Regions from separate parts of the Clostridium sp. LS3 genome, predicted to be linked through region 1. Evidence: a T-box and tRNA genes for the amino acid it is inferred to sense, from the RefSeq annotation. Region 1 holds a T-box; the other holds one or more tRNA genes.
The links. A T-box is a leader RNA that pairs with one kind of tRNA and senses whether it is charged. The one in region 1 lies ahead of asnS (asparagine--tRNA ligase), so its partner is inferred to be a tRNA-Asn.
Positions count from the first base shown of each region.

Region 1 (16,030 bases):
GCTATGCCTGGAGGAGATATAGCAGCTAGAAATCCTATTAGAATGGCTATTTCTTATCTTTACAAGACTTATGGGGATAAGGTAAAGGAAAATTTAAAAGAGATATGTAATTTAAATTATAATAAAACGTCATCTATAGAAGAAAAAGAAATTGAAATATGTATTGATATGATTAAAAAAGATATAAATTCTCCAAAAACATCAAGTATGGGACGATTGTTTGATGCAGTTGCTTATATTCTAGGTTTTAACAAAAGAGTGACCTTTGAGGGGGAAGCTGCTATTTATTTAGAAAATATAGCTTCAGGTAATAATGTAGGTAGCTATAAGTTTAGTATAGATTTTATAAATGAAAACTATATTATAAACACAGATAATATAATTACTGGAATAATTGCAGATTTAAAAAAACAAACTTCAAAGGAAGTTATTTCTATGCGCTTTCATAATACTATAATTAATTTTACATTAGATGTTTGTGAAAAGTTATCAAAGGATTATGGAATTAAAAAAGTTGCACTTAGTGGAGGAGTATTTCAAAATAAAATTCTTCTTAATGGAATATATAATGCTTTAAGAAAAAGGTCCTTTAGTGTTTATATAAATAAACAAATACCTTGTAACGATCAAGGTATTTCATTAGGTCAGCTAGTAATAGCAAATGAAAGGGAGATGAATTAAAAACATGTGTATTGCAGTTCCACTTGAGGTTATTGAAATATATAATGAGGAAGCAATGGTACATTATAATGGTGTTAGGATGAAGGTGAATATAGCTCTTTTAGATGATGTGGATATAGGAGACTACCTTCTTGTTCATTCAGGTTGTGCAATAGAAAAATTAGATAGAGAACAAGGAAAAATTACACAAGAATTATTTGATAAATTATTTAGTTCTGAATATGAAGGTGAAATATGAAAGGTTTAGAAATAGATAGGGAAATAAGAATAATGGAGATTTGCGGAACTCACACTATGTCAATTTTAAGAAGTGGAATAAAGAACATTTTACCTAATAATATAAAATTAATTAGTGGTCCAGGATGTCCTGTATGTGTAACAAGTCAAGGCTATATAGATGCAGCTATAAAGTTAAGTGAAAGAAAAGATATAATAATAACAACATTTGGGGATATGATCAATACTCCAGGAACTAATGGTTCTCTAAATCTTCAGAAAGCTTTAGGTATGGATATAAGAGTAATATATTCGCCATTAGAAGCAGTAAATGTTGCTAGAAAAAACCCTGATAATGAAGTTGTATTTTTAGCAATAGGATTTGAAACCACAGCACCAACTATTGCTCTTGCTATAGAAAAGGCTTATATGAGAAATTTAAGAAACTTTAGTGTGTTTAGTGCTTTAAAAACTATGCCTCAAGCTATTGAATATTTAATTAGTGATAAGGATGTCAAGGTAGATGGTATCATTTGTCCAGGGAATGTAGGTACTATTATTGGTGAAAGAGACTTTAGTTTTATTAGCGAAGAACTAAAAATACCATCAGTTATAGCTGGTTTTGATGACCAGGATGTTATGGCAGCCATTTATTTATTAGTAGATATGATAAGGGAAAATCAGATTAATTTAAGGAATATTTACGGCAGATTTGTTAGATATGAAGGAAATAAAAAAGCTAAAGAGTTGATGAATAAGGTTTTTGATAATTATAATGGCAACTGGAGAGGTCTTGGATTCATTGAAAATAGTGGATTACAGATTAATAGTGAATATAGTGACTATGATGCAGAAGTTAAGTTTAATATAAAAGTTAAAGAGAGTAAGGCTTTAAAAGGATGTATTTGTGAATACATAATACAGGGAAAGAAAGCTCCAGAGGATTGTAAATTTTTTTGTAATAAATGTACTCCTTCTAATCCTGTAGGAGTTTGTATGGTGTCTAGAGAGGGAACTTGTAGAATACATTATATGTATTTAAACTAATAATAAAAGAGGTTGTTGAATATGGATATTATTACTTTATCTCATGGAAGTGGTGGAAGGAAAACTAATGAACTTATTAATAAAATTTTTTATAAACATTTTAATAATGAAATACTTCTAGAGCAAGGAGATTCTAGTATAATTAAAAATTTAGGTGAGAAAATTGCTATAACAACTGATTCATATGTAATAAATCCAATATTTTTTCCAGGAGGAGATATAGGTAAATTATCCATATGTGGGACAGTAAATGATTTAGCTGTCAGTGGGGCAAAACCTCTTTATATTACAGTTGGATTTATAATTGAAGAAGGGTTAAGAATTAGTGATTTAGAGAGAATTGTTAAATCCATGGCTAAAACTGCAAAGCAATGTTGTGTTAAAATAGTTGCAGGGGATACCAAGGTAGTGGAAAGAGGTAAGGGAGATAAGGTTTATATTAATACTACAGGCATAGGCGTATTTGAAAATAATTTAAATCTATCTAGTCAAAGGATTGAAGAAGGAGATAAGGTTATTGCAAGTGGTACATTAGGAGATCATGGAATAACTATACTATGTGCGAGGGAGGAGCTAAATCTAGAGTCTGAAATACAAAGTGATTGCAATGCACTACATTTACTAGTTAGAGATATTTTAAAGGCTAGTAAAAAAGTTAAATTTATTAGGGATATTACAAGAGGTGGACTTGCTACAACTTTAAATGAAGTAATAGAAGAAAAGAGCATAAGTATATTATTAAATCAAAACTCTATCCCAGTAAGAGAGGATGTTAGCGCTATTTGTGAAATATTAGGAGTCGATCCATTATATATAGCAAATGAGGGCAAAATCGTATTGATCGTTTCAAAGGAAGATTCAGAGGGGGTTATTAAAGTCATGAAAAATAATCCTTTAGGAAAAAATGCAGCTTTAATAGGAGAAGTAGTAAAGGATGACCGAGGAAAGGTGTATTTAAAAACTAAAATTAATGGTACAAGAATATTAGGTATGTTGGAGGAAGATATTATACCTAGAATATGCTAACCCCTAGCTTGCTATAAATAAACTAGTAGGTTAATTATAATACTGATAATGTAGTACCTACCATTAAAAGAGATGCCAATGTAATAGTTAATATTTCTAGATCAAATTGTTGTTTAAAGGATATTTCAACATAAAATTCTAAGTTTGTGTTAAAGTTATGCAAAATAGTATAAAACTTTATGAATCCTTGACAACCACAGATATTTTTCAATATAATGTTAAAAATATCAAATAATATAAAACTCTTCTTAAAAACTCATGACTTCAATTTCATGACAAATAACATTATGTAGTATTTTAAAATTGTAAAATACCAATTTACTTTTAACCATTAATTATGATATAAAAGGAGTTTTTTTAATGAATTATTATGAAAGAATAGAAGAAAATTTAAATAAAATTTGTTTAGAATGTAAATTTTACAACACAAACCAATGTATACCATTCAAGTGCAATATAGGATTTGCTAAAAATGCTGTAGAAGCTACCAAGAAAAATGGATTGAAGATAATTAGTGATGGGATTAAATTAATACCTAAAAATGACATAAAAGTATATAACGAAAATCTGACTGCTAAAAGCATAGCAAGTGTATGCAGGTTGTGTAAAGAATGCAAGCAAGATCATGATGAAAATTGTATAATATCATTAAGTAGAAAATCATTAGAAAGTACATATTTTAAAGATGATGTTATTTATCCCGGAAATATATTAATGTATCTAGTTAATGTAGCTAAGCAGGATCAAAAGCTTGCTAATAAAATAAAAGCTGAATATGATGAAATTATTAAAGAACATTCACAAGAAATCGTTATGGACAAGTCTTTAATAGCGAAAAAGCATCCTATTTTAGTGGAGTTAAAAGAAGATCAAACATACTTTTGGTGCACATGTGGAAAAAGTTCAAGTATACCATTTTGTAATGGTGCACATGTAGGTACATCATTCACACCTTTAACTTTTATTGCTAAAAAAAGTGAGAAGGCGCATTTATGCGCTTGTAATCACACTAAAAATCCACCATTTTGTGATGGATCACATTTAAAACTTTAAGTGTAAAAATAACACAATAAACTTTATGTAATAAAAATGTTTCTAAATTGATTAACTTAATTAAACAAACCTAGTAAGCAAGCTGTTTACTAGGTTTTGTTTTATTAGAAATCAGATTGTCCTGTAGTTCTTGGGAATGGTATTACGTCTCTGATGTTTGACATTCCTGTAATGTACATTATTAGTCTTTCAAAACCTAATCCAAATCCAGCGTGCTTAGTTTCTCCGTATTTTCTAAGCTCTAAATACCACCAGTAATCTTCTTCTTTAAGTCCAAGTTCAGCCATTCTCTTAGTTAAGATGTCTAACCTCTCTTCTCTTTGGCTACCACCTATAAGTTCTCCTATACCTGGAACTAAAAGGTCTGTTGCAGCAACTGTGTTTCCATCATCATTCAGCCTCATATAGAATGCTTTTATATCCTTTGGATAATCAGTCACAAATACAGGTCTTTTAAAATGTTCTTCAGTAAGATATCTTTCGTGTTCTGTTTGTAAGTCAATTCCCCATTCAACAGGGTATTCAAACTTCTTATCAGCTTTCTTTAGTATTTCAACTGCATCTGTATAAGTTACTTTACCAAAGTCAGATGAAATTACATGATTTAATCTATCTAGTATTCCTTTATCAACAAATTGATTAAAGAATGCCATTTCTTCTGGACATTCAGCTAAAACATATTCTAAAACATACTTAAGCATATCTTCAGCTAATTCCATATCATCTTGTAAATCAGCAAATGCTATTTCAGGTTCTATCATCCAGAACTCTGCAGCATGTCTTGCTGTATTTGAGTTTTCAGCTCTAAAAGTAGGTCCAAAAGTATAAATGTTTCTAAATGCTAATGCATAGCATTCACCATTTAATTGGCCTGATACTGTAAGATTACTTTCTTTACCAAAGAAGTCTTGTTTAAAATCTATAGCGCCTTCTTCAGTTTTTGGAACGTTGTGTAAATCTAGAGTTGTAACTCTAAACATTTCACCAGCACCTTCAGCATCGCTTCCAGTAATTAAAGGTGTATGAGTATAAACAAAACCTCTTTCTTGGAAGAATTTGTGTATAGCATAAGCAGATACTGAACGTACTCTAAATACAGCTGAAAATGCATTACTTCTAGGTCTCAAATGAGCTATTGTTCTAAGGTATTCAAAACTATGTCTTTTCTTTTGAAGAGGGTAATCTGATTGAGACATACCTTCTATAACTATTTCATTAGCTTGAATTTCAAAAGGTTGTTTAGCTTCTGGAGTAGCAACTAAAGTACCTATAACAGTTATTGATGAACTAATAGGTAGTTTTGATACTTCCTTAAAATTAGCAAGTTTATTATCAAAAACAACTTGAACATTCTTAAAGAATGTACCATCATTTACTTCAATAAATCCAAAAGCATTTGATGCTCTTAAAGTTTTTATCCAACCAGAAATTTTTATTTCCTTAGATAAATATTCATCTTGATTTCTGTAAAGTGATTTTACTAAACTAGCTTTATCCATTATTGTTCCTCCTAAAATAAATTTTTATAAAATAAAAAAACCTCTCATCCCTAAAAAGGGACGAAAGGATAATTTCGCGGTACCACCCAAATTGCTATAAATAGCCACTCAATTGACACAGATAATGCCATTCAAATTATAACGGTTTGACTCCGTCTAAGTCTACTTAAGTGAGACTAAAAATTTTAATTTTGTTAGTCGAACTTACACCTTTAATATAAGGAAAAGGTGATCATTTTTCACTTGTTCGGTTAGAAACTCAGAGATGTTCTTCACTAGAGGCTTCGTATAAGGCTTACACCATTCCTTACTCGCTAAGACTACTTCCGTATAGCTACTCTTCTCATCACAGTAATAAAATTATAATGTTTATTACGATTTTACACCAATTCACTAACATTTGCAACTTTAAATCATAAGATAATTTGAGAAAGCATTTTATGGAGGATTATATGAGCAATAGAGGTTTCTTAGAAGAAAAATTTATTGAATTAAATAAACTAAAAAGCATGCTAGTAACATATCCTGAAGAATACAAGGAAAATATATTACAAGTTATGGACAAGGTTTGTAATCAAATAAATTCTTATTTGAATGAAGTTACATTTCACAATAAGAAAAGAGGCAATGGATTACTTGAATTAACTATAGAAGAATTAGCTAAATATAATGGACAAAATGGTATGCCAACGTATATAGCTATAAATGGAACTATATATGATGCTTGTGATATACCTCAATGGAAAGACGGAAAGCATTTTGGTATTAAAGCAGGACGTGACCATAGTAATACTTTTAAAAATTGTCATAATAATGATAAAAAAATTTTATCAAAATTGAGAATAGTAGGACTAGTAAAGTACACAAAAAAATGTACTTAGAAATAATAAAAATTGCTACGCTAAAAAAGTGTAGCAATCTTTATTATTCATTTCCACTTTCATATGATGAAACTAATTGAGCAGGAAATTTAAGCATTTGTGCATCTTTAACGATTCTTTTAAATTCATATTCTAATTCTCTAAATTTAACATCTATATTTTTATTTTCATCAATATTAATTAAGCAATATGTAGCGTTAGGTCTTCCTATTTTAGGCTTACCAACACTTCCAACGTTAATAAAGGTTTTTTGGTCGAACTTTTTGTAAGAAGGAATATGTGTATGAGCACAAACTAACACATCTTCTTTAAGATTTTTCATTATATCTTCTGTATTTTGCCCATCTTGGAAAAGATATTCATTTATTATATTAGGACTACCATGGGTAAATTTAATTTTTACTCCATTTATATCATAGTCTAAAAATGTTGGCAGTTGTGATAAATAATATTTATTTGAGGCTCTAACTTCTTCACATGCCCAAGGAAGTGCAAATGAATTAACTGAATTATCTCTTATAAAAGTAAAGCCTTCATCTACTACTGATGCATCATAGTTTCCCTTTAGACAAGGGATTTCTCTTCTTTTTATTAAAGCAATAACCTCATTTGGATGAGGACCATAGCCAACTAAATCACCAAGGCAAACTATTAAGTCAACTCTTTGTTCATCTATATCCTCTAGTACCTTAAGTAGTGAGTAAATATTTCCATGTATATCCGAAATTGCAGCTATTTTCATAAGTATATCCTCCTAAATAATATATTCTATATTATATCACTTAAAATATTTAGGATAAATAATTTTAATATGATTATAATAAATAGATATTATTTCATCCATAAGGTATATTATATTTATAGGTTAAAAAAAGGAGGTACAGATATGAAGCTAAATAGAGTACAAAATGTATTAAAAGCTATGGAGGAACAAGGATTAAATCAAATAATAGTATCATCTCCACCAGCAATTTTTTACTTAACAGGAAAGTGGGTTTCACCAGGTGAGAGAATGATTGCTTTATATTTAAACACAAATGGTAATCATAAATTTATAGTTAATAAATTATTTCCTATATATGAAGATTTGGGTGTAGATTTAATTTGGTATTCAGATATAGAGGATCCAATAAACATATTATGCACAGTTGTGGATAAAGAAAAGACCTTAGGTGTGGATAAAAATTGGCCAGCACATTTCTTAATAAAACTTATGAATAATAATGGGGCAAAAGCTTTTGTTAATTCATCACCTATAATAGATAGATTAAGAATGATAAAAGACCAAGAGGAAATAGCTTTAATGAAAAAGTCTTCTGAAATTAATGATAAGGTTATGCTTGAACTTTGGGATAACTTAAAAGAAGGAAAAACAGAAAAATATTATGCTAACCTTTTAACTGAATTATATGAAAGTTATGGAGTAAATGAGTTTTCATTTTCACCCATAATTGCTGTTAGTCCTAATGGAGCCGACCCGCATCATCATTCTAGTAATGATACTATAAAGAAAGGGCATAGTATAGTTCTAGATATTGGTGGTGTGTACAATTCATATTGTTCAGATATGACAAGAACAGTATTTTTTGGTGAAGCACCTAATGAAAGGCATGCAAAGATTTATAATACAGTTAAGGAAGCAAATCAAAGTGCTATAAGAAAAGTAAAAGAAGGAATGAAATTCTCTGATATAGATAAAGCAGCTAGATCTTATATAGAAGCAGCTGGATATGGTGAATATTTTACTCATAGAACAGGTCATAGTATAGGAATAGAAGACCATGATTTTGGAGACGTTAGTTCTGTAAATAATGAGGAAATAAAAGCAGGTATGATATTTTCTATAGAACCTGGAATATACCTAAAAGATGACTTTGGTGTAAGAATAGAAGATTTAATATTAGTAACTAAGGATGGGTGCGAAGTATTAAACTCTGTAAGTAAGGAGATAACTATAATTTAAAAATAAGGCTGAGTTTTAGATATTATCTAAAACTCAGCCTTATTATATTTAAATAAAATTATAATAAAATTTTTAGCTAAATACTAAAATAGTACACCAGCTATTGTTGCTGTTAAGCAGGTTGCTAATACACCACCTATAAGAGCTTTAAAGCCTAGTTTAGCAATAGTAGATTTCTTTTCAGGTGCCAGACCACCTATACCTGCTATTTGAATTGCAATAGAGCTAAAGTTAGCAAATCCACATAAAGCATATGTTAACATCATCACAGTCTTTGGCTGTAGTACATTAGCTGCTATTAATTTTCCAAGCTCAGAGTATGCAACAAATTCATTTAATATTATTTTTTGACCAAGTAAACTACCAGCAGCTGAAATATCTGATAAAGGTACTCCCATAACAAATGCTAATGGAGAGAATAATTTTCCTAAAATCCATTGAAAACTTAACTCAGGAAATCCAAATACCCCCCCTATAGCACCTATTAAGAAATTAACTAAAGCTAATAAGGCTATAAATGCTAGTAACATAGCACCAACATTTAATGCTAATCCTAAGCCATCACTTGCTCCATTTGCAGCAGCTTCAACTAAGTTAGATGAAGTATTTTCAACTACTATATCAGAAGAATTTTTAGTTTTACTTTCTTCTGTTTCTGGAATTATAATTTTTGCTAAAACTAATCCAGCAGGAGCAGCCATTATGCTTGCAGCTAAAAGGTGACCAGCATTAACTCCCATTGCTACGTAGCCAGCCATTACACCACCAGCAACAGTTGCCATTCCACCTATCATTATAGCTAAAAGTTCAGACCTAGTCATATCCTTTACAAAAGGCTTAACAAGAAGTGGAGCTTCAGTTTGACCTAAAAATATGTTTCCAACTGCACTTAATGTTTCAGAACCACTAGTTCCAAGTAACTTAGCTATAAACTTAGCTATAAATTTAACTATAAATTGCATTATTCCAAGGTAGTATAACACTCCCATTAATGCTGAAAAGAATATTATTGTAGGTAAAATTTGAACTACCCACACAAATCCTATTCCACTTACATCGGCAAGTGGTCCAAATAAGAAGTTTGTACCCTCTTTAGTAAAGTCTAGTAGTTTTGTTATTGCACTACTAGCACTTTCAAATACTCTTCTACCAACTGGAACTTTTAATATTAATATAGCAAATATTATTTGTAATCCTAAACCAGATACAACTAAACGCCAATTGATTTTCTTTTTGTTTTCTGAAAGTAAAAAAGCTATTCCTAATATAACAATAATTCCTAGTATTCCAACAAATCTTTCCAAGTTTAATTTCTCCTTCGTTTGGTTATAAAATTTTCTTTAGTAAAATAGTAAAATAATTAAATAACTTCAATTATTTTATTCATAAATGAAGTGAATTTCTCTTTTACCATATTAGAAGTTTCTACTACTTCTTCGTGGTTTAAAGGTTGCTCTAAAATTCCAGCAGCCATATTAGTTAAACATGATATTCCTAATACCTTCATTCCTGAATGATTTGCAATTATTACTTCTGGAGCTGTAGACATACCTACTGCGTCACCACCAAGTATTCTTGCCATTCTAACTTCAGCAGGAGTTTCGTAAGTAGGACCACTAAACATCATATATACTCCTTGCTTAATATCAATGTTTAGATCTTTTGCAACTTCTAAAGCCTTACTTCTAAGCTCTGGATCGTATGCAGTAGACATATCTGGAAATCTAGGTCCAAACTCTTTAAGGTTTCTACCTATTAGAGGGTTATCTCCAGAGAAGTTTATGTGATCAGTTATAAGCATTAAATCTCCAGGTTTAAAGCTTGTGTTAGCAGCTCCAGCAGCGTTAGTAACGATTAATTTATTAACTCCAATTAATTTCATTACTCTAACTGGAAAAGTTACTTCGTTATAGCAGTATCCCTCATAGTAATGGAATCTACCTTGCATTGCAACAACACATTTTCCATTTAACATGCCTATAACTAATCTTCCAGCATGACCTTCAACAGTTGATATTGGAAAGTGTGGAAGGTCTTCATAAGGGTAAAATTCAGGATTTTCTATAGAGTCAGCTAATGATCCTAATCCAGATCCTAAAATTAAACCGATTTCAGGTTTGTATTTAGATTTTTGTAATATAAAATCTGCAGCACTTTGAATTTTGTTTGATAATTCCATGAAATCACCTCTACTCTAAAATTTGTATTTTATATAATTTTAGATATATAAGAATATTATATAAAAATACTTATAGTTCTTGTAAATTATAAAATAAACCTAGATAAAAATAAATATAAAAAGCAAACAATATCAATATTATTAGGATATTAGTCAAAAGAAAACAAAATAAATACTATAAGGAAATAGAACAATACCAAATAATATTAGCATATAAGTTCTATATCCATATAGTATTTACTAATAAAGTAATAATATAAGTAAAAATTTGATATCTATTATTTTAAAATTAAGTCGGCAACTTTAACTACATCTCCAGCACCAATAGTTAAAACAATGTCATCTTTAGTGATTTTACTTTTTAAATAATTAGCAGCTTCTTCGTGACTGTGAATATTAATACACTTTATACCTTTAGCCCTTATTGCATCTCCAAGATCATTAGAGCTTACAATTCCAGTATCTTTTTCTCTTGCTGCATATATATCCATAAGTAGCAGTTCATCTGAGTTAGAAAAGCATTCAGTAAAATCATTAAATAACGTTTTTGTTCTTGTATAAGTGTGAGGTTGAAATACTGCATAAATATTTTTGTGTGGAATTATATTAGCAGTATCTAAAGTAGCTTTAATTTCTACTGGATGATGTGCATAGTCATCTATTATAGTTGATCCATTAAATTCCCCTTTGTATTCAAATCTTTTATGAGCTCCCTTACATTCAGCTAAACCTTCAATTATTGAAGAATGAGGTAAGTTAAATATTAATCCAACACAAATAGTTGATAAGGCATTTAATATATTGTGTTTACCTGTAGTATTTAGTGTAATATCAAATAACTCTGTGTTATCTCTGCATACAGTAAAACTAGCACATCCCTTATTATTAAAGGAAATATTTTTAGCTGTTACATCACCTTTATTTATTCCGTAGCTAATAGTATTACAATGAGCTTTATTTAATATTTCATTTACATTTTCATCTTCACAATATCCGATTAAATATCCATCAGAAGGAATTATATTAGAGAACTTTTCAAAAGTCTCTTTTATATGATTTAGATCTCTGTAGTAATCTAAATGATCTGCATCTATATTTAAAATTATTCCTATATAAGGATAGAATTTTAAAAATGATTCTTTATATTCACAAGCTTCTGTTAAGAAGTACTCACTGTTTCCAATTTTAAAGTTTCCATCTATTACATCTAAATCTCCACCAACTAGTATAGTAGGATCTAAATTTGCTTTTAAGGTTATATGAGAAAGCATGGATGTACAAGTTGTCTTTCCATGAGTACCGGAAACAGCAACATTATATTTATGTCCATTCATAATTAAACCTAAAAATTCTGCTCTGTCCATCATCTCTATTTCTTTTTCCTTAGCCTCTAATATCTCAGGGTTATCTGATGGAATAGCAGCTGTATAAACTACTAAGTCAACATTTTTCAAGTTATTTCTATTATGACCTATGTAAATTTCAGCACCTTCAGATTTTAATTTATTAGTAATGCCAGATTCTTTCGAATCAGAACCGGATACCTTAAACCCCTTAGTTAATAAAACAGCAGCAAGACCGCTCATGCTAACTCCGCCAATACCTATAAAATGAATTTTCTTATTTAAATCTTTATTAAGATCAAAAGACAAAAAAATCAACCCCTTTATTATTAAGAATTCTTTACAAACTTATTGTAAATAGTTTTCACCTTATAATTATATACAAATTTAAGAAAATGAACACATAAAAAAGCAGTATATTAAATAATTTAGTGAAAAACATTAAAAAAAGTGACAATTATAAATAAATTTACAGAGATAACTGTTTAAAATGTATTGATATTGAGAAAGATATAGAATAAAATATGAATATTAGATGCTTGAAATTAACGAATAATTCGGAAAAAATAAAGATGTGGGTGATATATTTTGGAAAAGTTAAGCAGAAATAGTAGAGTAGTAGCTATTACAAAAATTTTAACTGAAAATCCCAATAAGGTTATAGGATTAAATAAATTTTCAGATTTATTAAATGCAGCAAAATCGACTATAAGTGAAGATATAGTGATAGTTAGAGAAGTTTTAGAAAAATTAGAAATGGGAAGAGTTGAAACTATATCAGGTGCAGCAGGGGGAATAAAATATATTCCTGGAATAGAAACTGAAAGCAGAAAAAAATTTGCAGAGGATATTTGTGAACTTTTAAAGGATGAGAGTAGAATAGTTCCAGGAAATTTTATATACATGACAGATTTAATGTATAATCCTCAAATAATAAGTAAGGCAGGAGTTATTTTATCTACAGAATTTTATGATAAGGAAGTAGATTATGTAGTAACAGTAGAAACAAAAGGTATTCCGCTTGCTTATGAAGTTGCAAGGAATTTAGGTATTCCATTAGTTATAATAAGAAGAGATAGCAAAGTAACAGAGGGATCTACTGTTACAATAAATTATGTATCAGGTACTAGTGGAAGAATTCAACAGATGTCACTTTCAAAGAAGTCTATGAAAGCTAAAAGTAAATGTATATTTATAGATGACTTTTTAAGAGGTGGAGGTACAGCTCAAGGAATAAAGGATTTATTAAAAGAGTTTGAAAGTGAGTTAATAGGAATAGGAGTGTTAGTAGATAATATAGGTGTATTACAAAAGAGAGTTTCAGATTATATATCTATAGTTGAACTTAAACATTTAGGAGAGTCAAAAGATTTAGAGGTTAGGCCTTCAAATATTATTATATAAAAATATAATCTTTGCTAATTATAGATGGAAAATTGTAAAATTTGAAAAAATTTAAAAAATTTAAAAATAAAAAAAGGATTTTTATGTTTTTTATAGAATTTATTATCTATCAGAGCAACGGAGGTGTAGTGCAATGACAATAACCGATGTAAGAATTAGAAAGATAGCTTCAGATGGAAAGATGAAAGCTATAGTTTCTGTTACATTTGACAACGAATTTGTAGTTCATGACATCAAGGTAATCGAAGGACAAAATGGATTATTTATAGCTATGCCAAGTAGAAAGACACCAGATGGAGAGTTTAAGGATATAGCGCATCCTATTAACACAGACACTAGAGAAAAGATTCAGACGTCAATACTTGAAGCTTATGAAAAAGCTAGAGTTGAAGATGAGGCTGAAGTTATAGTTGGCTAATTTATATTGTTTAAAAATAAAAGGGGTATGCCCTTTTATTTTTTTTGTCATATTTTAGAGAAGTGTTTGTATATTAAATTGTATTTTAGCAATAAATTGATATAAAGATATGTAATGGGATAAATAAGGTTGAAATACTTATTCTAATACAATATAATATAATGAGATGTTTACGAATATTTTTTAAATTAATTATAAATTTGTCCTTAACATTTTATAGTGAGGTGTTTTTTATGTATAAGTGTGCATTAATTTTAGCAGCTGGTCAAGGAACAAGAATAAAATCCGACTTACCAAAGGTTCTACATAAAGTTTGTGGAAAAGAGATGGTAAATCATGTTATAGATACTATGAGAAAAGCTAACATAGAAGATATAGATGTAATTATTGGAAAGGGAGCAGAGTTAGTAAAAGAAAAAACTGCTTTAAAAAATGTTAGTTATTCATTACAAGAGGAGCAATTAGGTACAGGTCATGCTGTAAAATGTGCTATTGAATTTTTAAAAGGAAAAAAAGGTGTTGTAGGTGTTTTTTGCGGAGATGCACCTTTAATTAAGCCAGAAACAGTTGAAAGTTTATTTAAAACACATATAGAAAATAATAATAGTGCTACATTATTAAGTTCAATAGTTGATGATCCAACTGGTTATGGAAGAGTTGTAAGAGAAAATGACGAGGTTTTAAAAATCGTTGAGCATAAAGATTGCACTGAAGAAGAATTAAAAATAAATGAAATGAATGCGGCTATATATTGCTTTGATATAGAATTATTACTAAATTCTTTAGATAAATTATCAAATAATAATAATCAAGGTGAATACTATTTAACAGATGTTATTGGAATTTTAAAAGAAGAAGGTAAAAAGGTTGGGGCTGTTGTAATAGACTATGAGGAAACTATAGGTGTTAATTCAAGGGCTCAACTAGCGCAAGCAGAAGAAATTTTAAGAAAAAGAATAAATTTAAGACACATGATAAATGGTGTAACGTTAATAGATCCAAATTCTACATATATAGGTGATGATGTTGAGATTGAAAGAGATACTATAATATATCCAGGTAATGTTATAGAAGGAAATACTAAAATTGGAGAAGGTGTTATATTATATCCAAACTCAAGAATTTCCAATAGTATTATTTCAAATAATGTTGAAATACAATCGTCAGTTATTATAGATAGTAAAATTGGGGAAAGAACAACTGTTGGTCCATTTGCATACATAAGACCAGAATCAGTAATTGGAAGTGGTGCTAGAATAGGTGATTTTGTAGAGATTAAAAAATCAACTATAGGTGACAATACAAAAGTATCACATTTGACTTACATAGGAGATGCTTCAGTAGGTAAAAACTGTAATTTTGGTTGTGGAACAGTAGTTGTTAATTATGATGGACAAAAGAAACATAAAACAGAAATAGGGAATAATAGTTTTATAGGTTGTAATGCAAATTTAGTATCACCAGTTAAAGTAGAAGATAATACCTATATAGCAGCAGGATCAACTATAACTAACGATGTAAAAGAAGGAGAACTTGCAGTTGCAAGAGCAAAACAAAGAAATATCGAAGGTTGGGTTGATAAAAAAGGTCTTACTAACAAATAGTTATTTAGATAAACAAAAGTGCCAAAAATTTAAGGAGGTCTTCACACAATGATAACCCATGGAAAAAATATTAAAATATTTACTGGAAACTCACATCCAGAATTAGCAAAAGAAATTGCAGATATTTTAGGATTGCCACTAGGTAAAGCTAAAGTTTCAACATTTAGTGATGGAGAAATATCAGTTGATATAGCAGAAACTGTAAGAGGAACAGATGTATTTTTAGTACAATCAACTAGCTCACCTGTTAATAATAATTTAATGGAGCTTTTAATAATGATAGATGCATTTAAGAGAGCTTCAGCTGGAAGAATTACAGTTGTTATGCCTTACTATGGATATGCAAGACAAGATAGAAAGGCTAAGTCAAGAGATCCAATAACAGCTAAACTAGTTGCAGATTTATTAACAGCAGCAGGAGCTCACAGAGTGTTAACTATGGATTTACATGCAGCACAAATACAAGGATACTTTAATATACCAGTTGATCATCTATTAGGATCACCAATTTTAGCAAAATACTTTGTAGAAAAAGGATTTGATGATAGAGATGATGTTGTAGTTGTTTCACCTGATTTAGGAAGTGTGACTAGAGCTAGAAAGTTTGCAGACAGATTACATGCACCAATAGCAATTATAGATAAGAGAAGACCAAAGGCAAATGTATCAGAAATAATGAACATAATAGGTGACATTGAAGGCAAGAAATGTATATT
Region 1 covers NZ_CM143921.1:167,279-183,308, forward strand. Annotated here, with positions in the region: gene hypF (carbamoyltransferase HypF) at 1-681, shown strand, start outside; gene ACZJV1_RS00770 (HypC/HybG/HupF family hydrogenase formation chaperone) at 686-919, shown strand; gene hypD (hydrogenase formation protein HypD) at 916-1,944, shown strand; gene hypE (hydrogenase expression/formation protein HypE) at 1,966-2,970, shown strand; gene ACZJV1_RS00785 (CDGSH iron-sulfur domain-containing protein) at 3,331-4,023, shown strand; gene asnS (asparagine--tRNA ligase) at 4,128-5,522, opposite strand; T-box leader at 5,576-5,881, opposite strand; gene ACZJV1_RS00795 (cytochrome b5 domain-containing protein) at 5,975-6,403, shown strand; gene ACZJV1_RS00800 (metallophosphoesterase family protein) at 6,447-7,145, opposite strand; gene ACZJV1_RS00805 (M24 family metallopeptidase) at 7,290-8,366, shown strand; gene ACZJV1_RS00810 (NupC/NupG family nucleoside CNT transporter) at 8,450-9,670, opposite strand; gene ACZJV1_RS00815 (purine-nucleoside phosphorylase) at 9,727-10,545, opposite strand; gene murC (UDP-N-acetylmuramate--L-alanine ligase) at 10,824-12,197, opposite strand; gene purR (pur operon repressor) at 12,477-13,292, shown strand; gene spoVG (septation regulator SpoVG) at 13,426-13,710, shown strand; gene glmU (bifunctional UDP-N-acetylglucosamine diphosphorylase/glucosamine-1-phosphate N-acetyltransferase GlmU) at 13,944-15,314, shown strand; gene ACZJV1_RS00840 (ribose-phosphate diphosphokinase) at 15,363-16,030, shown strand, end outside.

Region 2 (16,030 bases), 530 kb from region 1:
TTTTCTTTTCCTTTTTATTATTCCCATTACTTTTATTCATATCAAAAGTAGTATTTTTTTCTAGTAATGTATCTTCCTCAATATAATCTTCCTTTGTAGTATTCTCTAAAGAAGACCTTTCATTACTAACCTCTTCATAATTGTCTACATCATATATGTTATTATCACTCATCACAAACTCCTCCTAAGCATTTATAAATCACTTTTACAGTTATTAATATACCCCTTTTTTGTGACAATTATATGACATATACTCTATAGTAATTAATTCTTATTTATTTTTTTCTCTGCTCTTTCAATTTCATTTGCTTGCTTAACAACTTGCCTTATTCCTGTTATAACTGCGTCAGGCTCGTACATAGATAATATATTGCTTTTAGATGTAGTATTATATACCTTTGTTAAAGATTCATCTCCTAGTGATTTTAACTGTTCCTGACCTTCTTTAGCTATTAAATAATATGGCTTTCCACTAAATACGCTATCTTCTTGACTATTATTTTTCCCACTAGTTATATTCTCTAACTCATTGCAAACTGCACTTGTATAATCTCTTTTTGTTCTATGTACTTTAAATTCTTCTAAATTTATTTCATCTAGTTTACTTTCAAATTCTTCTGTATCACAAGCCAAATTCAATTTGTATATTAATGTAGTAAATCCTATGCTTGAACCAACCTTTTCTATATCTCTTCTTATATTCTCTACAATAAGACTCTTTCTAAATTCATCAGTATTAATACTATCCTCAACTAACGGATTTACTAAAACAACCCCTGCTACTAAATCTGGATAAGCCTTTGCAAACTCAGTTAACACTAAGCTTCCATATTCTTCTCCAACTAATATATAGGGAGCTGGAGCAGCTGACTTTCTAAGTAATATTCTTAAATCCTCTGCTTGTTCTTTTGGAGTTCTTATGCTACCACCATCACTATATCCATATCCTCTTCTATTATAAACAAATGTAGTTATATCACTATAATCTGTAGTTAACGTATCTGTTATACTATTCCATTGATTTAAGTTAGCTCCTATATTTCCATCAAATATAACAGTATATTTTCCCTCACCACTCATTCTATAATCTAATCTTTTATCGTCTACTCTAGCATAATCTACTCTTTGCTTAAGTTTTTCTTTTGCTACGAAGTTACTTATTCTTTGATACAGGAATCCTATAGTAATTAATATTCCTATGCCTACTACTACATTTCTTATTATATCCTTTGGCTTTAATTTATTTTTCATATTTACCTTATAAACACCATTTGAATGTGGTAAAAGTTTCACGATACCACTCCCCCTTATAGATTATAGCTTTAAATTTGGCTTTGCATTTATATCTAAAGAACTATCTTCTCCCCTAATAAAATTAAAATAAGCTGCACTACCTATCATAGCTGCATTGTCTGTACATAATATTGGTGAAGGAAATAATACGTCTATCCCTTCTTCTTCTGCTGCCTTAATAAGAGATGCTCTAAGTGCTGAATTTGATGCTACACCACCAGCTATTGCAATTTTATTAACCTTCTTTTTCTTACAAGTTTTTAATACATTTTGTTTTAACACATCAACAACAGCCTTTTGGAATGATGCCGCAACATCAGCTTTATTTATTTCTATATTTTGCATTTTACATTTATTTAAATAATTTAATACAGCTGATTTTACTCCACTAAATGAAAAATCTAGTGTTTCATCATGAAAATTAGCTTTCGGAAATTCTATTGCATTTTCATTTCCTTCTTTAGCTAATTTATCTATTTTAGGGCCTCCCGGATATCCTAATCCTAGAGCTCTTGCAACCTTATCATAAGCTTCTCCAGCTGCATCATCCCTTGTTTGCCCTATAACGTCATATTCACCATAATTCTTAACATGAACTATAAAGGTATGTCCTCCTGATACTACTAAGGATACGAAAGGAGGCTTTAAATCCTTATGTTCTATATAGTTAGCACAAATATGACCTTCTATATGATTTACTCCAACTAAAGGCTTTTTAGCTGCATATGCAAGCCCCTTAGCATATTGTAGTCCAACTAATAAGGCTCCTACTAATCCTGGCCCATAAGTAACTCCAATAGCATCTATATCATTTAAACTTACTCCTGCTTCTTGTAATGCTTCCATTACAACACCATTTACTACTTCTATATGCATTCTAGATGCAACTTCTGGCACTACCCCTCCATATTTTTTATGGGTTTCTATTTGAGAAGCTATTATGTTAGATAGTACCTCTCTTCCATCTTTAACTACAGCTGCTGATGTTTCATCGCAGCTTGATTCTATTGATAATATTAATTTACTTTCCATAACTAATACCTCTTAATCTAATTATATTTATATTAAAATATTACAAATTTATATTTATATTTGTTTTCTTGTTAAAATAAGTTCATTATTGTATATTAAAATAAAGCTTATTTCGTATTATTACCATTGTTTATTATATACTGAATAAACAAATTATTCATTATTTTTTATTAGAATTAATGGATTTTTAAGGATATATTAATATTATTTTAAAGGAGTTTTCATAATGAGTTCTTATGCAAAAGTAATTGTACCAGGTTCACCCATATCTAAATCTAATTTTAAATTACATAATAAGGATGGTAGAGCAATACTTCCTTATAATACTGGAAAAGCTCATGATAGGTATGCACTTTATGAAGAAGAAATTGCATACTATTCCAGAATACAAAATCCAGATATAGTTCTAGAAGAGTCACTTATAGCTGTTCTTAAAGTTTATTATAAGAGTGAAAAAAGGCATCCTGATACTGCCAATATAACTAAAAGTATTTTTGACGGGATTGAAAAAAGCGGTCTCATAGTTAATGATGCGCAAATAAGAAGAATTATTACAGAGGAATTTTATGACAAGGAAAATCCACGTTTCGAATTAGAGTTTTTTGGAGAAAGTGAATTTGAAATTTCTTATTCGATTTTACCCAGAAAAAAAACTAGTCTTAAAAAGATTTATTCTTCAATAAAAAAAGGTGCATCTAAGACATCAAAAAATATTAACTCTAAATCTTCTAGTATTAAATCTGACGATACTACTAAAATATTAATATGCGAATTTTGTAGCAAAAAAATTAATGATAGCAATATTATTAAAGCTAATAGTGGTAAAACATTAATTTGCCGTACTTGTTTTAATAAATTGTTTTAGAAAGGAACTTTTAATTGAATAAAAATTCTTTTATCTTTATTGGAGATAGTTTAACTTATGGATATGGAGTAAATAAGAATGTTAATTGGGTTGAAAAATTAATTAATATTGAACCACTGACTATAATAAATAAAGGTGTAAACGGAAATACAACTACAGATATGTTAAATAGATTTACAGAAGATGTCCTCTACCTTTCACCACAAAAGATTTTCATTATGGGAGGAACTAATGATTTTCTTTCCAATAGACCAATAAATGCAGTATTAGAAAATATAGAATTAATAATAAAGGAGGCATTAACTTTAACTAAAGAAATAATAATAGGAATTCCCCCTACTATATTAAAAGAAGATGCCTACAATTTATTTATGCCTTCTCCTACGTATGATTATTGCGAAAAACAACTTCCTTTACTAAGATGTTGTATAATTGAACTTTGCGATAAATATAATATTAAATATGTTGATTTTTATACTGTTACATTAAACCATTCTCATAATGATATATTTATTGATGGAATCCATTTAAATGCTAAAGGGCAATTATTAATATTTAATGAATTTATAAATTCATTAAATATTAAGGGGAATGTATATTAAAAATTCATTCCCCTTATCCTTTAATACATATATTTTTTTATATACTCTGATACTATTTTTCCAACTTCATAACCATTTTCTCCACTATTTAATATACCTTTATCTCCAGTTAAAAGTGTACCACATGCAAAAATTCCGTTTATAGAGGTTTCATAATTTTTAACTAATGGTATATTATTTTCCTCTAATAATATATTTGTTTTTCTCATAAAAGATATTTCGGGATAATATCCAACTGTTAATATTAAGGAATCACAACCTATATTTTTTATACTTCCGTCTTCTAAATTTTCTATGTCTATACTTTCTATTCTTTCATTGCCATAAAGTTCAAGAACATTACAGTTTTTTATTATATCTATATTAAAACCTTCTATAAATTTAATCCCATTTTCATCTAAAAATCCATTCCTAGAATCATCTACAATAGCATTTACTCTAGCTCCCTCTATTAATAGCCTTCTTGCTATAATTAATGACCAGTTGTTATTTCCTATTATAACAATTTCTTTTCCTGGTAAAAATCCTTGTAAATTTATAAGCCTATGTGCTGAAGCTAATGTAAATATACCTGTATATTTATGAACTGGTATATTTATATTTCCAGTAAATCTTTCTCTTCGCCCAGAAGCAAGTATTATAGAGCTTGCTTTTATCTCCTGTATTCCATCTTGCGGATTAACATAGGAAACAACCTTGTTTTTTGTTACTTCTAGTACTTCTGTATTTACCTTATATACACCACCTAAAGCCTTATATTCTTTAATAAGCTTGCTACTTAACTCCGGTCCTGTAACATCTTTTTCTAAGTAATACCTTCCAAAGCCCATATGTATAAATAAGTTTAAATTTCCACCTAAATCATTTTCTCTTTCTAAAATTAAAACTTTCTTAATTCCATTTCTTAGAGCAGAAACTCCAGCTGAAAGTCCTGATGCTCCCCCTCCAATTATAGTTAAATCATATTGAAGCATATATAACCTCCATATCAATGTTAAATAAAAACATATAATTATTATAACATAATGTTCTTAAGTTATAATATATTTTGTAAAATTATCTCTGTTATTGAAATTAGTTTTTATATTGGTTAAAAAATTAATATTAATGTAATTTGCTTTATGAAAATTACTATAATATAATTTAAGTATTGTAAACATAAATAGCATAGCATTATATATAAACGAGGTGATAAATTGAACAATTTTTTTGTTAAAATAAAAAACTATTTTTATAGTACTCTTAGCTTTGATACCATTATAAGAGCCATACTATTTTTAATTCCCCTTACAGCTATTATTTTTAAGGGTATCTTGTTCCAGGGATTTGTAGTCAATCAAGATCCTTATACTTTAGATATTACTCTTGGATATAATTCAGCAAAGCCATTTATTAATTATTATTATTCCTTTGCTTTAATTTTTCTTAGTTTCTCACTACTATTTAAAGGTAAAGGACGAGTTATATATCTATTTATTATAGATTTAATAATAACTTTGCTAATACTATTAGATTTAGGGTATTTTAGAGGCTTCTTAACAATGCCTTCAGCCTTATTACTAACTCAAACAGCAAATTTAGATAATATGGGTGGTACCATATCTTCAATGTTTAGCAATAAGGATTTCTTATTAGTTATTGATTTTATAGTGCTTGGAATATTTGTGTTCTTTACTAGAAAATCTTATACAAAAGTTAAAAGGAGAGCCCCTATTACTTTTATAGTTATACTACTATCAAGTATTTTATATATAGGATACGTTCCTTTTAATCTATATGTACTTAAAAATGAAGATGTTAAAAATGGATATATATTTTCAAATTATGATCCGACTAATACTGCAAGATACTTTTCATCTATAGGTTACCACATATTTGATGTAGTTAATGTTTATAAGGATTCTAAGCCGTATGAACTAACTAAAAATGAAAAAGCTCAGATAGATGAATTCTTTAATCAAAAAGAAAATTTACCTGATAATCAATATAAGGGGATATTTAAAGACAAAAATCTTTTAGTTATACAAGTTGAATCCTTAGAAAGCTTTATAATAGGAAAAGAAACAAATGGTCAAAAAATAACTCCTGTTATGGATGAACTAATTAAAACAGGATTGTACTTCCCTAATGTATATGAGCAAGTTAATGAAGGTACAAGCTCCGATTCAGATTTAATGATTAATACTTCTATGTTCCCATTAAGAAGAGGAAGTACTTTCTTTAGATATCCTTCAACTAAGTACAACTCATTACCTCTTTTATTAGAGGAAGATGGTTATGAAACTATAGCAATCCATCCTGATAAGGGCTCTTTCTGGAACTATGTAAATGGATTAACAGGTATTGGATTTAAACATTTTGTTGATTACTATTCATTTAATATAGACGAAGAAATCGGTCTTGGTTTATCTGATGAAAGCTACTTTAGACAAGTTACTCCAATGCTAAAAAATCTAAAGGATCCATTTTATGCATTTACAGTTACATTAACTAGCCATGGACCTTTTGACTTACCTAAAGAAAAAAGAGTTCTAAACTTAGATCCAGAGCTTGATCAAAACGAACTTGGTGGATATTTTGAAAGTGTTAAGTACACAGATACTCAAATTGGTAAATTCTTAGAGCTTCTAGATAAAGAAGGTTTACTAGATAATACAGTTGTTGTTATTGAAGGCGATCATACTGGTGTTCATAAATACTATAACAATTCAATAGATAAGCTTACTAATAAAGAAGATTGGTATTCAGATAATGGAAATCCTACTATACCTTTTATAATTTGGTCAAAGGATATTAAAGAACCAAAGACTTTTGAAACTATAGGTGGACAAGTTGATATTATGCCTACTTTACTATACCTAATGGGCGTACCAAATGATAAATATATAAATACTGCTTTGGGTAGAAATCTATTAAATACTAATAAGTCCTTTGCAGTGCTTACTAACCAAAGTGTTATAGGTGAAGATTTAACTGATGAAGAAAAAGAAATGTATACAAATATAGTTGAATTATCAGATAAAATGATAAGAAGCAACTATTTAGAAAATAAATAATTAAAATTATATATAACAAAAGCGAAGGATAATACCTTCGCTTTTGTTATATATTAAAAAGCTCTTATATATTTTCTAAAACTTCTACTTCTAGTTATTACTTCTTATTTTCTTATTACTTTCCCGCTACTGATAATTCACTAATTTTAACAGATGGGCTTCCTATACTACTCATAGGGAACTTTAGGTCATTTCCTACTTCTTCTATGTCCTTTAAAAGATTAAAGAAGTTTCCTGCTACTGTAATTTGTTCTACTGGACAATCTTTTTTACCATCCTTTATATAAAACCCCTTTGCAGCTAGTGAGAAATCTCCTGTTATTGAATTTGCTCCTGAGTGCAATCCTGCAAAGTCCGTTATTATTAAACCTTCTCCTACTTCTTTTAATAATTCATCAAAGGATTTTTCTCCATTCTTTAAGTATAAATTAGTTGGAGATACTCCTACTGGAGATCCATATGAATTTTTAAATCCATTACCTGTAGACTTTGTATTACCTTTGTTAGCTGTCTTTAAATTATGCAAAAGAGTAATAAGCTTTCCTTCATGTATTATATCCTTTTTCTTTGTTGAAACCCCTTCATCATCAAATGGAACTGATGCTAATCCATCTTCTAAGTGAGGATCATCTAATAAAGTTACTTTTTTACTTGCTATTATCTCTCCTTCTTTCCCTTTTAATAAGCTTAAACCTTTTTGAGCTGCATCTCCACTGAACACCCCTGCAAATGTAGATAATAATGAAACCATTGCTTCATTATTTATAATTACTTTATATTTTCCTGAAGGGACTGATTTACCTCCAACTTTTGATAATGCTTCATTAACTCCATCATCAGCTAATTTTTTTGAGTTTACTTCATCTAAAGATTTAGCTGTAATATACCCTATTCCATCATGCATATTCTCTCCATCTTTTATTATCGGAACTACATAAGCGCTTAATAAATTAGACTTATTCTCTAAATTTAACCCTTTAGAATTAATTATTCCATACTTTGCTTTGTTATATCCTATTCCACATCCTCCAAAGCTAACTACTCTATCGTCTAATTTTTTTGCTTCTCTTTCCATACTTAGTGCTAAATCTATTAATTTATCTGCTGGAAGGTTTTCTAAAGCCTTATAATAGGTGTTGACCTCTTTATACTCTTTATCTCCTTCATAAATAAATTGTATATCTTCATTTTCAATAGCTAATGCGCTTTCTTTAGCATTTTTAACAAGCATTTTTATTGCGTCTTCATCTAGTATTTCTGTATATGAATATCCTATTTTTTCATTTATTTTTCCTCTAAAAGATAATCCATATGAGGTAGTTAAATTGTATTTTTCCACTTCTTCATTATATACATTTATACTTAAGCTTTCTCTATCTACATAATAAACTTCGTATTCATTGAAGCCAGAGTTTTTAGCTTCTTCAAATAATTTATTTATAAATACTTTTAATTCCACATCTACTCCCCCTATCTTCCACCTACTGTAATTTCTTTTACTCTAATCATAGGTTGACCTACATTAGTTGGGATACTTCCTGAAATTGATCCGCACATACCTTGACCTTGTTCTAAATTCTTGCCTACCATATCTATATTCATTAATACTTCGCTACCTTTACCAATTAAACTTGCACCTCTAACTGGCTCTTGTATTTCACCATTTTTTACAATATATCCTTCAGATACTGCAAAGTTAAACTCTCCTGTCACTGGGTTTACTGAACCTCCACCCATTTTCTTTGCATATAAACCATCTGATATTGATTTAATTATTTCAGCTTCGTTATCAGTTCCTGCTGCTATATATGTGTTTGTCATTCTTGAAGTAGGAGCAAACTTATAATTTTGTCTTCTTGAACTTCCTGTTGCCTCCATCCCCATTCTTCTTCCATTTAATTTATCAATTAAATATCCTTTTAATATACCATTTTCTATTAACACATTTTTTCTAGTTTTATTTCCTTCATCGTCTATATTTAATGACCCCCATGCATTAGGTATAGTTCCATCATCAATTGCAGTCACCTTTGTTGATGCTATTTGTTTACCAAGCATATCTGTAAATACTGAGTTTCCTTTTGCAACAGCTGTTGCCTCTAAAGAATGTCCACAAGCCTCGTGGAATATTACACCACCAAATCCATTATCTATTGCTACAGGCATTTTACCTGCTGGGCAATTCTTAGCATGTAACATTGTATAAGCAACTCTAGATGCTTCTTTACCATAATACTCTGGATCTATATCATTAAATAACTCAAATCCTTTATGTGCACCTGGTCCTTCAAAACCAGTTTGATTTTCTCCATTTAATGATGCTACTGAGCTTATTGAAAGTCTTGTTCTAACTCTTCTATCCTCTGTATATAAACCTTCTGTATTAGCTATTAATACATTTTGTTCTTTATCTAAATACCCCACTGATACTTGCTTTATTTCATCATGATATTCCTTTGCTGCTTTGTATCCAATTTTCATAACTTCTATCTTTTTTTGCGCACTTATTGAAGAAGGAATATATATAATTGGATTATTATTATATATAGTTTTTTCATTAAGCACTACACTTATATCCTCTTTTAACTCTCCAAGAGCTAATGCTGCTTTTTGTGCTGTATCTAATAAAGCATCTAAACTAATATTATTAGTGTATGCATAAACACTTTTAAAACCTTTAAAAATTCTTATACCTATTCCATGAGTTCTTCCCGATATAGAATTTTCTACCTTTCCATTTAAAATACTTATAGAAGTATCTATTGTATCTTCTTCAAAAATTTCTGCAAAATCTCCACCTGTTATTAAACATCTAGCTAAAACACTAGACAATATATTTTTTGATAACATATTACTCCTCCTCCATGCCTATCTCTTTTCCATCTTTAAATGCCTTTGCCCATGAATCTACATAACTACCACTAGCCCACTCAGCCATTATTACTTCTTCATCTTCATTTAATTCTATACTTATTAATGGACTACCCTTTACATCTCGATCTTCCATTTCATATACCAATAATTTATTATTGGATAATATTACAGCTAACCTTCCAGTTGGAGATGTATAAGCATCCTTTATGAAAGGAAATTTCCATTTTAAATCCTTCCATGAAATTAATAGCGTATCATAATTTAATATTTTCTTACTTGGATTTAAAGATATTCTATAACTTATTCCATTATAATCTGTATTAATTGATGGAATATTTCCAACTAAGCTCCATTTCCCTTCAACTCTTTTTATAGTAAAATTACTGTAATTTATATCTTTATTTAAACTGTTTCTCTTCTCTTCTGACAAAGTATCGAGAGTTGAATTAAAATCTTTTTTATATTTTTCTTTAGCCTCAATTGAGTATATTTCTTCAATATTAAGTCCCTTCTTTGAATTTATATTATCTATAGGAATAGTCTGATATATAGGAAATATGTTTTGAAAATTATCTCCTTCATATTTTTCAATAGAAATATAATCATTTGAGATGAAGTTTATATTTTTATATACATCCTTAGGCTCACTTGCTTCTAGTTTTATTTCTTGCTTCCCTTCTAAAGGTGCAGCAGTAAAATATTCTATATGCTCAGCATTATTTTCAATTAAATTACTTTTAATACTCCATATTCCATTCATTCTTGGGAATATTATATTTTCCTTTTCTAAAACAGGTTGTAGCTTATCATTCTTAAATGATATCCACAATGTTTTATATTTTTCTTCTGTAAAGGTACCATTATCTAATTTTTTTCTAGGGGTCTTTAAAGCTATCATAACCCCTATATCGCTATTGTAATCTTCTTTTATTACCTCTGCCTCAACCATATTATTTTCATAATCTATATCTTTTGGGTTACTCTCCTTTTTGACTAATTTAAATAGTATTCCATCATAAAATATATATCCATTTTCATCATCTACTGAAATAAAGTCTCCTACAATTGTATTAGAATCTATTATTGATATTAAATCTAGTTTTGATTCTTCCTCTAATACATCTCCTAATTTTAAATTTAATTCATATGACAAAACATACGTCTCATCAACAACTTTTAATTTGTATTTTGGATTTGAATACACTTTATTAAGTATAGAAAATTTATTGTTTGTTATACTTATTAAAGAAGATTTTAAATTCATTATCTCTTCTTTATTTTCAATTTCATTATCTAGTATACTAATATCTTCTATACTCCATACTCCTTTTATTTTAAGATTATTATTATCAGGAGCTTTTATTGCCTGTGTATCTTTTCCACTTACTTTGCTACAACCTATACTCATAGTAAGTATTAGTATAACAAATATAAATAAAAATTTTTTCATACTATTGCTCCTTACTTATTGGAATAATAATTTCAATCTTTGTACCTATTCCTAATTTACTATATATATTAAATATACCTTTATGCAATTTTATTATCTCATCACAAATTGATAATCCTATGCCACTTTGAGATTTAGAATTCTTTCCTTTAAAAAATTTTTCTTTTACTCTAGGTAAGTCTTCATCAGATATTCCACAACCATTGTCTTCTATTATAAATTTTATTTTATCATTAATTTTTATCGTTGTAAAAATTATACTACCTTCTTCTTCAGTAAATTTAAATGAGTTATCTAACAAATTAATGAATACTTGTTTCAATCTATTACTATCTACACACATACAACCTTCAGCTTCTGTTACAAATTTTAAATTTATACCTTCTCTTTTTGCTCTAGGTTTTATAAAAGATTCTATATGATTCATGAACTCAATTATATTTATACTTTTTAAGTCTAACGTTATTTTTTCATTTATTAATCTAGAAAAATCTAATAAATCTTCTACCATTGAGGATAACCTATCCGTTTCTTTTTCTATTATTTCAAAACCTAACTTTAACGTTTCTTTATCAGTTTCATCATTATTTAGGGTTATGGTCCAACCTTTTATAGCTGTTAACGGTGTTCTTAATTCATGGGACACTGAAGATATAAATTCATTTTTTAATTGTTCTCTTTTTTCTATCTCATTTGCCATGAAGTTTAAAGTATTTGATAATTGTCCAATTTCATTTTCACTATTAAGATTACTTCTAATTCCTAAATTTCCACTCCCCATTTTTTCTGCAACTTTATTTAAATATTTAATTGGATTGATTATACTATTTGATAGTAATATACTTAATACTATTCCCAATATTAAAACAACGATTGATATAGCAAAAAATATAAGGATTATATTAGTTATTACCATATCTATAGCTTCTAATGAAGTTATAAATCTAATTACACCTATTATTTCTCCATCTATAATTAATGGATATGATACTGCCATAACTTTACTATCATAATAATCAACTTTTCCTATCCACCTAGCTGCTTCACCTTTAATAGCTTTAGTTATATCAGGTGTATTGATTAACTTACTATCATTAATTCCAATAGAATCCATTAATAAATTACCTTCTGAATCAAAAATTTCAACTTGGGCATTATTATCATTCCAAAAAGTATCAACATTATCATAAATAGTTTCAGCTAATGACTTTGAAGAAAAATACTTAGTATAAAAGTTTATAGATACTTGTATTCTATTTTTTAATAGATCTTCAGTATTATCATAATAATATTTTCGAATAAATATCATTAGTAAAATATTTAAAAACATAACAGTTGAAAAAATAATTATAAATATTCCTTTTAGTAACTCATTCTTTATACTCTTCATTCTTATGACTTCCACCTATATCCTATGCCCCATATAGTTTCTATATATCTAGGTTCTGAAGGATTTTCTTCTATTTTTGCCCTTAACCTTCTAATATTAACATCTATTATTTTTGCATCTCCAAAATAGTTTTTTCCCCAAACTAAATCTAATAGCTCATCTCTAGTGAAAGCTTTATTAGGATTCTCTAAAAATATCTTCATTAACAAATATTCTTTTGGAGTTACATCTACTTCTATATTGTCCTTTAAAACCTTCTGAGAATACATATCTATTAAAAATGCTCCTAATTGCAACTTTTCCTTTTTCTCATTTCCAAGCCTTCTCATCAATGCTTTTATTCTTAAAACAACCTCTAATGGATTAAAGGGTTTTACAATATAATCATCTGCCCCGTATTCTAATCCCATAATCTTATCCATATCTTGACCTTTTGCTGTTAGCATTATTATTCCAATGTCAGGAAAATCATTTCTTAATTTATTGCATACTTTAAAGCCATCTATTCCTGGTAACATAACATCTAAAACTGCAATTGCAGGCTTTTCTATAGCTGCAAGTTTCAGACCCTCTTCACCACTTTTAGCTTCAATTACATCTAAATTGTTTCTTTGTAAATTTATTTTTAAAAATCCTCTTATACTTTCTTCATCTTCTACTAGTAATATTTTACTCATCTTATTCCCCCTAAATATATAATATTATTAACTTTTTTAATGATTTATACTCTTATATATGCAAATAAGAGACGGATATCCGTCCCTTTTTTATTTCAAGGTTCTAAACTCAAATCCTTCTGATTTTAAATAATCTATAGCACTTTGTAAATAATGAACTGTTCCTTTTTTAGCATCAGTATCGTGCATTAATACAATTGCTACATCTTTATCCCCAACAGTTTCCTTTAATTTGTTCAATAGATGCTCCGTTGGAAAATCCTTACTTTCTGCATCTCCATTTAATGAATTCCAATCCGTTTGATAAATTCCTTTTTTAGTCAATACTTCATCCAATGCTGCTGTTCCGTTCCAGCTAGCATGTCCACCAGGCATTCTTATTAATCTTGTATTAAAATCTTTTCCCAATATTTCCTTCAATATTCTATCATTTTTTTCAAAGTCATTTATAAAAGCATCTACATTTACTGTTCTGTTAGGATAAAGTATAGAATAATCATGTGAATATCCATGACTTCCTATAGAATGCCCTTCCCTAGCAATCCTTTTTAATATATCTGCTGCTTGATTATTATGCTCAATTGAACTGCCTAATGTAAAAAATGTAGCCTTTACATTATTTGCTGCTAATATATCCAAAATTTTTTCAGTTGCATGTTTAGAAGGTCCATCATCAAAAGTAAGATACGCAATTTTTCTTCCATCTTCTCTATAAAAATTCCATTCATACATAGTTTTAGGGAGAACTACTGAAGCATCATCTGCATTTGGATCCTTATCTAGTGGCAGATAACCTGAATTATCTAAAGTATTTAAATCTTCACTTTCAACTTCCTCAGCATTAACTATATTATCTGTTTGTTCGTCAGAATGTTTAGTATTTTCAGAATCTATATCATTTTCTTCATTTTTCTTATCGTTAGAATTTTCAACATTGCTGCCTAAAGTCTCTGCCTTTATATAAAAAATATTTTCCTTTAGTTCATAAAAAATCAATGATAATGCAAATATAGATGCTATTAAGACAACTGTAAATATAATAAATCTTTTCTTTCTCATTACTCTACTTCTATTAGCCATAAAACCCACTCTTTCTCTTTTTTTAGATATTGCTTGTCCCATAATTTAATTATATATAATTTTTTTCTACAAGTCATTACAATTCGTTAACTAAAAGTTACAAAAAAGTTACATTTTTTCCAATTAACCACATCAAAAAAGAGTTTTATAACAATAGATTTAAATCTACTCTTATAAAACTCTTAAAATTAAAATGGCTCCGTGGAGAGGATTCGAACCTCCAACCTATCGGTTAACAGCCGAGTGCTCCACCATTGAGCTACCACGGAATAATTCAGAGTTTGTTCCCTGAAAATTGCACATGAATTAGAGCCAAAATCTTTAATTATTGGTCAAGCCCTCGACCTATTAGTATCAGTCAGCTAAATATGTTACCACACTTACACCTCTGACCTATCAACCTTGTGTTCTTCAAGGGGTCTTACTAGCTTATGCTATGGGAAATCTCATCTTGAGGGGGGCTTCACGCTTAGATGCTTTCAGCGTTTATCCCTTCCCGACTTAGCTACCCAGCCATGCTCTTGGCAGAACAACTGGTGCACCATAGGTCAGTCCATCCCGGTCCTCTCGTACTAAGGACAGCTCCTCTCAAATTTCCTACGCCCGCGACGGATAGGGACCGAACTGTCTCACGACGTTCTGAACCCAGCTCGCGTGCCGCTTTAATGGGCGAACAGCCCAACCCTTGGGACCTACTACAGCCCCAGGATGCGACGAGCCGACATCGAGGTGCCAAACCTCCCCGTCGATGTGGACTCTTGGGGGAGATCAGCCTGTTATCCCCGAGGTAGCTTTTATCCGTTGAGCGATGGCCCTCCCACGAGGTACCACCGGATCACTAAGCCCGACTTTCGTCCCTGCTCCACTTGTGGGTGTCGCAGTCAGGCTCCCTTCTGCCTTTGCACTCTTCGAACGATTTCCGACCGTTCTGAGGGAACCTTTGGGCGCCTCCGTTACTTTTTTGGAGGCGACCGCCCCAGTCAAACTGCCCACCTAACAATGTCCCGTCACCAGATTCATGGCGTCCGGTTAGAATCCCAATACTGTCAGGGTGGTATCCCAAGGATGACTCCACTAAGGCTGACGCCCTAGCTTCTCAGTCTCCCACCTATCCTGTACAGACAATATCGAAACTCAATGCTAAGCTACAGTAAAGCTCTACGGGGTCTTTCCGTCCAATCGCGGGTAGCGAGCATCTTCACTCGCACTACAACTTCGCCGGATTTGCAGTTGAGACAGTGCCCAAGTCATTACGCCATTCGTGCGGGTCAGAACTTACCTGACAAGGAATTTCGCTACCTTAGGACCGTTATAGTTACGGCCGCCGTTTACTGGGGCTTAAGTTCACACCTTCGCTTGCGCTAAGTGTTCCCCTTAACCTTCCAGCACCGGGCAGGCGTCAGCCCCTATACATCAGCTTACGCTTTAGCAGAGACCTGTGTTTTTGCTAAACAGTTGCTTGGGCCTATTCTCTGCGGCCTGCTCTCGCAGGCACCCCTTCTCGCGAACTTACGGGGTCAATTTGCCTAGTTCCTTAACTGCAATTCTTCCGATGGCCTTAGGATTCTCTCCTCATCTACCTGTGTCGGTTTGCGGTACGGGCACTACTTCTCTCTCTAGATGCTTTTCTTGGAAGCATGGAATCAGATACTTCGGCCAAATTGGCCTTCCCCATCACACCTCAGAATTGTTAAGACGGATTTTCCTGTCT
Region 2 covers NZ_CM143921.1:3,616,411-3,632,440, forward strand. Annotated here, with positions in the region: gene ACZJV1_RS17020 (S1C family serine protease) at 1-172, opposite strand, end outside; gene ACZJV1_RS17025 (alpha/beta fold hydrolase) at 265-1,293, opposite strand; gene tsaD (tRNA (adenosine(37)-N6)-threonylcarbamoyltransferase complex transferase subunit TsaD) at 1,315-2,325, opposite strand; gene ACZJV1_RS17035 (RusA family crossover junction endodeoxyribonuclease) at 2,552-3,190, shown strand; gene ACZJV1_RS17040 (GDSL-type esterase/lipase family protein) at 3,205-3,792, shown strand; gene ACZJV1_RS17045 (NAD(P)/FAD-dependent oxidoreductase) at 3,813-4,766, opposite strand; gene ACZJV1_RS17050 (LTA synthase family protein) at 4,989-6,848, shown strand; gene ACZJV1_RS17055 (TldD/PmbA family protein) at 6,964-8,307, opposite strand; gene ACZJV1_RS17060 (TldD/PmbA family protein) at 8,319-9,698, opposite strand; gene ACZJV1_RS17065 (hypothetical protein) at 9,700-11,172, opposite strand; gene ACZJV1_RS17070 (sensor histidine kinase) at 11,174-12,562, opposite strand; gene ACZJV1_RS17075 (response regulator transcription factor) at 12,565-13,239, opposite strand; gene ACZJV1_RS17080 (polysaccharide deacetylase family protein) at 13,330-14,319, opposite strand; tRNA gene ACZJV1_RS17085 (tRNA-Asn) at 14,514-14,588, opposite strand; rRNA gene ACZJV1_RS17090 (23S ribosomal RNA) at 14,648-16,030, opposite strand, start outside.
Region 2: it has a tRNA-Asn gene. The T-box ahead of asnS (asparagine--tRNA ligase) is inferred to sense a tRNA for this amino acid. The anticodon was not compared.